One region of the Cupriavidus sp. PB-02 genome, then DNA from elsewhere that is predicted to be linked to it. Evidence: predicted binding sites of a transcription regulator. Region 1 holds the regulator's gene; the other holds the start of a gene.
The links. The regulator FNR, encoded in region 1, switches genes on or off when oxygen is low (the NO sensors DNR and NnrR bind a similar motif). The targets are predictions, from matches to a motif close to TTGATNNNNATCAA.

Region 2: a site for FNR is predicted at 3,850-3,863, ahead of ubiU (ubiquinone anaerobic biosynthesis protein UbiU). Genes of this name have one in related genera too.

The regions. Positions count from the first base shown of each region.
Region 1 covers NZ_CM177694.1:2,814,714-2,819,876, reverse strand. The annotation lists gene AC10V3_RS13215 (cbb3-type cytochrome oxidase subunit 3) at 1-21, shown strand, start outside; gene ccoP (cytochrome-c oxidase, cbb3-type subunit III) at 24-941, shown strand; gene ccoG (cytochrome c oxidase accessory protein CcoG) at 1,015-2,463, shown strand; gene AC10V3_RS13200 (FixH family protein) at 2,526-2,735, shown strand; gene AC10V3_RS13195 (hypothetical protein) at 2,732-2,977, shown strand; gene fnr (fumarate/nitrate reduction transcriptional regulator Fnr) at 3,026-3,751, opposite strand; gene AC10V3_RS13185 (sulfite exporter TauE/SafE family protein) at 3,829-4,587, shown strand; gene scpB (SMC-Scp complex subunit ScpB) at 5,143-5,163, shown strand, end outside.
Region 2 covers NZ_CM177695.1:2,694,832-2,699,994, forward strand. The annotation lists gene AC10V3_RS33000 (histidine kinase N-terminal 7TM domain-containing protein) at 1-1,178, shown strand, start outside; gene ubiT (ubiquinone anaerobic biosynthesis accessory factor UbiT) at 1,186-1,644, opposite strand; gene AC10V3_RS33010 (U32 family peptidase) at 1,641-2,570, opposite strand; gene ubiU (ubiquinone anaerobic biosynthesis protein UbiU) at 2,627-3,673, opposite strand; gene AC10V3_RS33020 (NAD(P)H-dependent flavin oxidoreductase) at 3,961-5,136, shown strand.

The DNA.
Region 1 (5,163 bases):
ACATCGAGCCGGAACACCTAGCCATGAGCGATTTCTTTTCCGATTTCTGGAGTTACTACATTGCCGCGATCGCGCTCGTCGGCATCGTCTGGTGCGTCTGGCTGCTGTTCTCGCAACGCAAGATCACCAAGACCGCCGGCGCCACCGAGGACACCGGCCACGTCTGGGACGGCGACCTGCGCGAGCTGAACAACCCGCTGCCGCGCTGGTGGATGTGGATGTTCCTGCTGACCTGCATTTTCGGGCTGGCCTACCTGGTGCTCTACCCCGGCCTGGGTTCGTACGCCGGCGTGCTGAAGTCCTCGACGCAAGGCGAACTGGCCGCCCACCGCGCGGCGCAGGAGCAGATGCAGAAGGAGATCTATGCCAAGTACCTGAAGATGGACGTCAAGCAGGTGGCGGGCGACCCGCAGGCGCGCGAGATCGGCCAGCGCCTGTTCCTGAACTACTGCGCGCAATGCCATGGTTCCGATGCACGCGGCAGCCGCGGCTTCCCGAACCTGACCGACGGCGACTGGCTCTACGGCGGCGAGCCGGAAACGATCCAGCAGACCATCACGAAGGGCCGCAATGGCGTCATGCCTCCGTTTGCCGCGACCATCGACGCCAAGCTGGCAGGGGACGTAGCGCAGTACGTGCGTTCTCTGTCGGGCCTGTCGTCGGATCCGATTCGTGCCTCGCGTGGCGAGGGCACCTTCAAGTCGACCTGCGCGGCTTGCCACGGTGCCGGCGGCAAGGGCAACCAGGCACTGGGTGCGCCGAACCTGTCCGACAAGGTCTGGCTCTATGGCAGCTCGGAAGCCAGCATCGTCGACGCCATCCTGAAGGGGCATAACAACCACATGCCCGCGCATGAGGAAATCCTGACGCCCGAGCGCATCCGGATGCTGACCGCCTATGTCTGGGGGCTGTCCAATACCGGCGGAGGTGCCGGGCAATGACAGGCGACTCATGTGAGCGGGCGCTGGCCGCCCGCGGGAGACCACGCCCATGAACGCACCCGGGAGGCAAGAGATGGCCCGGGCGGCCGACCCACAGCGGTCGGCTGCTGTGCCTGGCGAATCCTCTGACGAAACACTGTATGAGGTCCGCCGCAAGATCTATCCGCGCTCGGTGACGGGCGCCTTTTCCAGCTGGCGGGTCTGGCTGGTGATCCTGACCCAGCTGGTCTACTACGGCACGCCCTGGCTGCAATGGAATGGCCGCCAGGCCGTGCTGTTCGACCTTGGGGCGCGCAAGTTCTACATCTTCGGGCTGGTGCTGTGGCCGCAGGACGTCATCTACCTGGCGGTGCTGCTGGTCATTTCGGCGCTGGCGCTGTTCCTGTTCACGGCGATCGCGGGGCGCCTCTTCTGCGGTTACGCCTGTCCGCAGACGGTCTACACCGAGATCTTCATGTGGATCGAGCGGCGGATCGAGGGCGATCGCATCGCACGCATTCGCCTGGACGGTGATCCCTGGAGCCTGCGCAAGCTGCGCCTGAAAGCGACCAAGCACTTCCTGTGGGTACTGATCGCGCTGTGGACCGGATTTACCTTCATCGGCTATTTCGCGCCGATCCGCGAGTTGGGCGGAGAGGTACTGGCGCTCTCGCTCGGGCCATGGCAGGCGTTCTGGATGCTGTTCTACGCGTTCGCCACCTGGGGCAACGCCGGCTTCATGCGCGAGCAGGTGTGCAAGTACATGTGCCCGTATGCGCGCTTCCAGAGCGTGATGGTGGACCGCGACACCTATGTCGTCACCTACGACGTTGGCCGCGGCGAGCCGCGCGGCAGTCGTTCGCGCAAGACCGACCACTACAAGGCGGGCCTGGGCGATTGCGTCAACTGCAGCATCTGCGTGCAGGTGTGCCCGACCGGGATCGATATCCGCGACGGCCTGCAGTACGAGTGCATCGGCTGCGGCGCCTGCATCGACGCCTGCAACCAGGTCATGGACAAGATGGACTATCCGCGCGGCCTGATCCGGTACACCTCGGAAGACGCGATGCGCAAGGGCCTGTCCGCGGCGGCGTCGCGCAAGCGGCTGCTGCGTCCGCGCGTGATCATCTATTCGGTGATCTGGATTGCGTTGATGGCGGGCTTCGTGGCCTCGATTGCGCTGCGCACGCCGCTGAAGGTGGACATCATCCGCGACCGCGGCGCGCTGGGCCGCGAAGTGGAAGGGCGCTGGATCGAGAACGTCTATCGGCTGCAGCTGATCAACACGACCGAAGGACCGATGCGCATCAGCGTGCGCGCCGACAGCGACGAGCTGAAGAACCTGACGGTTGAATACGACAAGCAGGCCGAAGCGCTGGCGCCGACCTCCAACCGGCTGTTGCCGATCCGCATCCGCGTTCCGATTGAGAACGCGGCGCAGGGTACGCACAAGATCAGCGTGACGGTCACGAGCGAAGGCACGGAGCGGGGGAGTGCCGAAATCCGGCAATCCACCAGTTTTATCGTGCCGCGCGATTTGTAAAGCTAGGATGGTGTGGCGCGGTTATGGATCCGCGCCGCACCGCTGCAGATAAGGGGGGCAAGATGAATCGGCAAGGCAATCCGTGGTGGAAGGAACCGTGGCCGTGGCTGTTGATGAGCGGCCCGCTGGTGGCGATGGTGGCGTGTGGCGTGACCATCTGGCTCGCGTCCTCGCATCCTGACCTGCCGGTGCAGGGGGCAACGCGGCATGGACTGGTGGTCGAGAAGGTCGGAGCCGCGCCGCGCAAGGCTGCCGCAGCGAGGCAACCATGAGGCTGCGCTGGCTGATGTGGGTACTGTGGCCCGGGTTCCTGATGGCGGGCTTTGCAACCGCGACGGTCTTTTCGGTCGTGGATCCGGGCGACCTGAAGTTCTTCGGCCACCCGGTCGACGCGTCACGCGAGTCGGTCTATACGATCGGCTTCCTGTTGGCGTGGGCGTTCTGCGCGCTGTCCAGCGGGCTCACGCTCTACACCATGCCGACCCGGCTCAGCGATACCGACGAACTTGAATGACGTTTGAAATTGCCATCGCCGGTGCGGCGATGGCAGTGCGATGCGCGCTCAGCAGGAGCGGCTGTAGAGTTGCTTGATGCCGGCGATGTCCACCAGCTTGACGTGGCGCTGGCGAATCTGGATCAGGCCCGCTTCGGCAAAGCGGGAGAACAGGCGGCTGACGGTTTCGAGCTTCAGGCCCAGGTAGCTGCCGATCTCTTCGCGGCTCATGCGCATGACGAATTCGGAGGCCGAATAACCGCGCGCCGACAGGCGCTCGGACAGGTTGATCAGGAAGGCGGCCAGCCGTTCCTCGGCGCGCATTGAGCCCAGCGTCACGAGCATCAGCTGGTCGTGCGTGATCTCCTTGCCCATCAGGCGCAGGAACTGGTGCTGCAGCGACGGCAGCCCGGCGGACAAGGTCTGCAGTTCGTTCATGCGCACCACGCAGACTTCGGTATCTTCCAGCGCCGTGGCATCCGATGCGTGCTGCATTTCACCCAGCCCGTCGAGGCCGACGATTTCGCCGGGGAGGTGGAAGCCGGTAATCTGCGAACGGCCGTCTTCGGTGGTGACGTGCGTCTTCAGCGTACCGAAGCGGATGGCATAGACAGCGGTGAGCGGATCGCCCATGCGGTACAGGGTCTCGCCTTTATGAACGCGAATGCGTTCCTGCACCAGCGTGTCCATCTTGGCAAGATCTTGCTGGGACATGCCTACCGGAAGGCACAGTTGCCCCATCGCGCATGTGGAGCAACGGGGCGACATCTCGGTAATGGGAATGGAGGTGAGCAATTGGAACCTGCAAGAATGGCTGCGAGGGCACGACCCCAACATTTTACCGTGCGATGTGATGCGGCAGGGAGTCAGAATTGACATTTGGTGTGCTTATTAGCGTTTTTCTGCTGGCCCTGCTTGGCGGGGTGCATTGTGCCGCCATGTGTGGCGGCCTTGCCCTCGCGGTGGAACAGCGGCGCGACGCCATCGCGACGGTGAACTTCGTGAAAAACCGGACCGCGTGGTTCGGTGAGTTGCTGGCAATGCACATCGGCAGGATCTCGACCTATATGCTGCTGGGTGCGTTGTTGGGCGCGGTCGGTGCCACCGCATGGAAGCAGGACTACCTGCCGGTGCAGCGCTGGCTGTTCGGTGCGGGCAGCGCCATGCTGCTGTGGTCGGGCTGGCGGCTGCTTCAGGGCAATGCGTTCACCCTGGCCTGGCTCGAGCGCTTGGCGGCATGCGCCACCGCTACGGTGGCTGGCCAGCTGGGCCGCCTGGCCGGCGGCATGCCGGCATTCGTGCGGGCCCGTGGCGGGCTGGCGCGGCGCTATGGGGTGGGGCTGGCCTGGGGCCTGGTGCCGTGCGGCATGGTCTATGGCGCGCTGACGCTGGCACTGCTGGCGGGCAACGCCGGCTCGGGGGCGCTGGTGATGGGCGTGTTCGGGCTGGGCACGCTGCCCAACCTGCTGGTGCTGTCCGGCCTGTCGGGCTACCTGCGCACGCTGTCCAGGCGGCGTGGCATACGCCTGGGGGCTGGGGTCGCGGTGATGGCGTTCGGCGGGCTGGGCATCGCCCGAGCGGTGCTGCTGCCACATTCCCTGGCCGGGCAGGGTTTCTGCCTGGTGTTCTGAGGCGCCGCCGCCGCATGGCGCAACGGATGATGGTTGCAGGCTGGGGCGGGAATGCCATACAATCGCCTGCATTGCGGTATCGCGCGGCGCGATGTGGCGAGCAGCGCCAGGCGGCCTTCATATCAGAAGGCGCGCTCAGGGGCTACGGGAAGCGGAAGGTTTTCGAGGCCCGGCCCGTCCCGCGGTCCATCCGGTTCAAAAGATCTGGCTCAAAAGTCCGGCTGGCACCGCGGTGTTGGAGATGCCGGCCTTGCTCCCGATATCCGTTTTTTCTTGCGTCCGAGGCGTTCAGTTCGCCGACAGCATCGTCCGTTGAGTGCGGGCGCGCGACGCAAGGGGTTCGCTGACCGGCCCAAGACGGCCTGCGAACGATCTCCTGCCGGACCGACCCGGCATTCGATGCAAAGAAAGGGAAGTGCACGGCTTGGATGCGGCAGGCATCCGGGTTAGCTGCGCAATGAGATGGCGATGGCATTCGGCATCGCTGTATCCAAAATCTCCGGTGCCCCGGATCCGTCCGGGAGCAGGTGCAAAGACAGGCTGCACACCATCAACATGAATACCCAAGAGGCGAAG
Region 2 (5,163 bases), on a different replicon from region 1:
TCGCGCCCGGCGCCGTGTTCGAGCATGGCCCGGGCTATGTGGTGGTGGCGGCGTGGTCGTATGCGCTGCTCGGGCTGAGCCTGTATTTCCTGGTCACGGCGGAAGTGCCCAACGACGCGCTGTCGCGCCGGGGCCGCGCCATCCTGGCCGCCGGCCTGGCGTTGCCGCTGCTTACGCATGTCGCTTACCTGAAGCGCTGGACCGGCCCGCTCGGCGGCGACCTGACGCCGGCGACGTTTTCGCTGATGGCGGTGCTGGTGTGGTTCTGCGCGCTGCGCACCCACCTCGACGATATTGGCCACTATGCGCGGCTGCGCGTGTTCGGTGCGCTGCGCGAAGGCTGCGTGATCGTCGACAGCCGGGGCGCGGTGGTCGAATTCAACCCGGCCGCCGCGCAGTTGTGGCCCGCGCTGCACCGCGGCAGCGCCGTGCCGGCCGGCTGGCAAGGCGCGCTGGAGCGCTCGCTTGCCGCCGCGGATAACAGCGCCGCCCAGCCCTTCGTGCCGCCGGGCGCGCCCTTCGAACTGACGGTGGAAAGCGTCGCCAGGCTGGACGGCAGGCAGATCGGCAGCCTGGTGTTCATGCGCGATATCAGCCGGTTCCAGTCGCGCGAACTGGCCCTGACCGCGCGGCTCGGGCAGACCGAGGAACAGTTGTCGCAGGTGCAGGCCGACCTCGATATCGACGCGCTCACCGGCATCCCCAACCGGCGCTACTTCCAGCGCGAGTCGCTCGCGGCGGTGACGCGCGCGTTCGATCGCAACCAGGCGCTGGGCTTGCTGATTCTCGACGTGGACCTGTTCAAGCAGTACAACGATCTGCACGGCCATGTGGCCGGCGACGACTGCCTGCGCCAGATCGCCACGGCCCTGACCCGGACGCTGGCGCGCCCGCAGTTCTGCGCCCGGCTCGGCGGCGAGGAATTCGCGGCGCTGCTGCCCGACGCCTCGGGCGAGGAAACCCGGGCCGTCGCGCGCCGCATGGTGGAGGCCGTGCGCGACCTCGGCATCGCGCACAACGGCACGCCGGTCCAGCCCGTGGTGACCATCAGCGTCGGCGCGGTGTGCACGGTGCCCGAAGCGCCGCGCCTGGAGCCGCTGCTGCACCGTGCCGACAGCGCGATGTATCGCGCCAAGCGCGCGGGCCGCAACCGCTTCCTGCTGGACGGGGACGCGTAGCGCGCCGCTACGCGCCGCCTGCCGCCAGCGCCCCCTGCAATGCCACCAGGCGCGCCGCCGCCCGGCTGACCCACGCCGGCCGCGGCGCGGCATCGAGCCAGTACTTGACCTCCAGCCCCAGCGCCGTATCGCCGCTGATCACCAGCTTGCGCTGGAAAAACAGCGTATCGGTATCCGCCTCGCCGCCCAGCAGCCGCAGGTAGTCCACCGCGCAGGCGCGCAGCGTCAGCGCGGGCGCCGGTCCTTCGGCCGCGGCCGTATGGAAGCGCCCGCCTTCGCAACGGAACGGCACCTCCAGGCCAAGGTCCTGCACCGTCAGCAGGAAGGCATGCCCGTCCAGCGCCGCGGGCGGCTCCAGCCAGCCGGCACGGCGCGCCAATTCCAGCGCCGCCACCAGCGGCAGCGCGCGCGCCCGCGCGGGCATGCGCCGATGCACGCCGGCCATCACCTTGTGCAATGCGTTCATGCCCGCGCCTCCCAGGCGATGCCGGCGCTGCCATGCCAGTAGCCATTGCAGGGCTGCGCGCCGGCCGGGACGATGCCACTGGGGGCAGGCGCCTGCACGCCGGCACGGATCGCGGCAAGCTGCCGCACCACCTCCAGCGTGCCGGTCGAATGCGGGCTGACGCGCAGCATCTGCACGCCCATCGCGGCCATGGCCAGCGCCTCGCCGCACAGGTCCAGGCAGGTGGCGCTCTGCGTCTGCACGCCGTTGAGCGTGAAGAATGCCTGCCCTTCGCCGGTGGCGGCCACCAGGCCGTCGGGGTAGTCCATGCAGCGGAACTCGCAGCTGTCCTTGCGCAGCCGATGGTGGCGCGCGGTGAAGCACCGCGCCGAGAAGGCCAGCGGCATGCGGCCCCAGACCAGGGCTTCGACACGCATGCCCTCGGGCCGGGCCGCGGCCAGCGCGCCAAGCGTACGGCCGTCCATCTCCACCGGCGCGACGCAGCCCACCGCGCCCAGGCTTGCCAGCCACGCCAGCGTATCGGCGTGATAGGCGTTCAGGTGCGGGCCGCCGACAAAGGGCCGCCCACCCATGCTGCGCACCGCGCCCAGGTCGTTGGCCTCGACCAGGTAGTCGTGCTGCGCGCAGGCGCGGCGCATCCAGGCGATATCGGTGTCGGACTCCACCAGCACCGGGGTGGACAGCACCACCTCCTTGCCGGCGTCGCGCAGCATCTGCGCGAGCGCCAGCCAGTCGGCATGGCGCAGTTCATGGCGGCGGGTGCAGACCGTTTCGCCGAGGTAGACGCGCTGCACCGGCGCATCGGCGACGGCGGCGTAGAACTGCAGCACTTGCTCGCGCGGCCAGTAGTACAGCAGCGGGCCCAGCGCGATGCCGAAGTCCGGCAACGCGGTGTCGGTGTCGGTGTCGGTGTCGGTGTCGGGCATGGGAAACTCCATCGTGGCCGGCATGGCCATATCAACGCAAATCGGTTCCATCGGCATCACCGCCACGGCCGGTCGTAGGCGCCCTGCGTCACCTGGTCGCCCTCGGCATGGCGGCCGAGCGTGCTCTGCCATTCCTGGCGCGGCGCAAAGCGTGCCGGGTCGGCACAGGCGGCGTCGATGGCCGCGCGCAGCACGCCGACCACGTCGCCCACATAGCGCGGGCTGCGCTGGCGGCCTTCGATCTTGATCGCGGCAATGCCCATGTCGATCAGCGACGGCAGCAGCGACAGCGCGTTGAGGCTGGTCGGCTCTTCCAGCACGTAGCCGCGCTCGCTCTCGACGTCGAAGCGCCCCTTGCACAGCGTCGGATAGCCGGCGGGCTCGCCTGGCGCGTAGCTGTCGATCAGGATGCCCGACAGCCGCGCGTGCATGGTGCCGTCCTGCTCAGTCCAGCGCACCGCGTGCGCGGGTGAGCAGACACCCTTGTTGTTGGGCGAATCCCCGGTGGCGTAGGACGACAGCAGGCAGCGCCCCTCCGCCATCACGCACAGGCTGCCAAAGCCGAACACCTCCAGCTCCACGCTGGTCTGGCGCGCCAGCTTGCCGATCTGCGCCAGCGACAGCACCCGCGGCAGCACCACGCGGCGGATATTGAAGCGCTCGCGCATCAGCTCGATGGCATCGGCGTGCGTGGCCGAGCCCTGCACCGACAGGTGCAGGCGCAGCCCGGGATGGCGCTCGCAGGCATAACCCATCAGGCCGGCGTCGGCCATGATGACCGCGTCGGCGCCAAGGTCCGCGGCCGCGTCCACGGCGCGGTGCCACTGCGGCACTGCGCCCATCTGCGCAAAGGTGTTGATGGCGAACAGCACTTCGGCGCCGCGCGCATGGGCTTCGGCAACGCCGGTGCGGATGTCGGCCTCGGTGAAGTTCAGGCCGCCGAAATTGCGTGCGTTGGTGGCGTCGCGCAGGCCCAGGTAGACCGCGTCGGCGCCGTGCTGCAGCGCCATGCGCAGCGCAGCGAGCGAACCGGCGGGCGCGACCAGCTGGGGCCGGCGCGGCGCGGTTGCGCCGTCGGGCAAGGCTGGGGAAGCAGGTGTCATGGGTGATGGCGCCGACGATGGCGCAGGAGGCAGGACAGCGGCCGATGCTAGCCAAGCGTTCGCGACAGGGGCTTGATCGCGCGCAAACCGGCACCAACGCGCGGCACCAACGCGCACACGGCGCACGCGGACCTATGCCGGTCGGCGTAGGCCGATGGCAGGGCACGCCCGTGCGCTTGACCTGCGGCAAACGCGGACCCCTGGCGCTGTGCCACGCTTCCGCAATCACCCCCATCGCGCCAGGCCGCATGCCGGCCCCGCGCGCACCACCTTTCCGGAGAGCGTTAATGAATGAACACTGGCTCAAGCTGGCCGGCCGCCGCCTGTTGCCCATCGTGCAGGGCGGCATGGGCATCGGCATCTCCGCGCACCGGCTGGCCGGCACGGTCGCGCGCGAGAACGGCGTTGGCACCATTGCCAGCATCGACCTGCGCCACCACCATCCCGACCTGGTCGAACGCACCAGCGGCCCGCGCTGCACCCGCGACAAGGCCAGCATCGAGGCCGCCAACCTGGAGGCCCTCGACCGCGAGATCCGCGCCGCGCGCAGGCTGTCCGAAGGCCGTGGCCTGATCGCGGTCAACGTGATGAAGGCGGTGGGCTCGCATGCCGCACTGGTGCGCCAGTCGTGCGAAAGCGGCGCCGATGCCATCGTCATGGGCGCCGGCCTGCCGCTGGACCTGCCCGAGCTGACCGCCGGCCACCCCAAGGTGGCGCTGATCCCGATCCTGTCAGAGTCGCGCGGCATCGGCCTGGTGCTGCGCCGCTGGATGAAAAAGGGCCGCCTGCCCGATGCCATCGTGATCGAACACCCGGCGCATGCCGGCGGCCACCTCGGTGCGGCCACCATCCAGGACCTGTCCGAGCCGCGCTTCTCCTTCTCGCGCGTGCTGGCCGAGTGCCGCGAGTTGTTCCAAACGCTCGGGCTGGCGTGGGACAGCATTCCGCTGATCCTGGCCGGCGGCATCGACAGCCACGCCAAGGTGCGCCACTGGCTGAACGAGGGCGCAGCCGCGGTCCAGCTTGGCACCGCCTTTGCCGTCACCGAGGAATGCGATGCGCATCCGGCCTTCAAGCAGGTGCTGGCCACTGCGCGGCCGGAGACGCTGCGCGAGTTCACCAGCGTGGCCGGCCTGCCTGCGCGCGCGGTGCTGACGCCGTGGCTGGCGCGCTACCTGTCGAGCGAGGCACGGCTGCAGCGCCGCGCCAAGGTGCGCGAATGCCTGGAGGGCTTCGACTGCCTGCAGACCTGCGGGCTGCGCGACGGCATCGCCCGCATCGGCCAGTTCTGCATCGACCTCAAGCTGGCGCAGGCGGTGCGCGGCGATGTGGAGCGGGGGTTGTTCTTCCGCGGCCGCGGTGCGCTACCGTTCGGGGAGGCGATCCGGCCGGTGGCCGAGCTGATGCACTACCTGCTGACCGGGGAAAAGCCCGCAGCGCTGGCGCCGGCCGCGCAGGCTTGACGCGCGCAACCCGGCGCGCAACCCGGC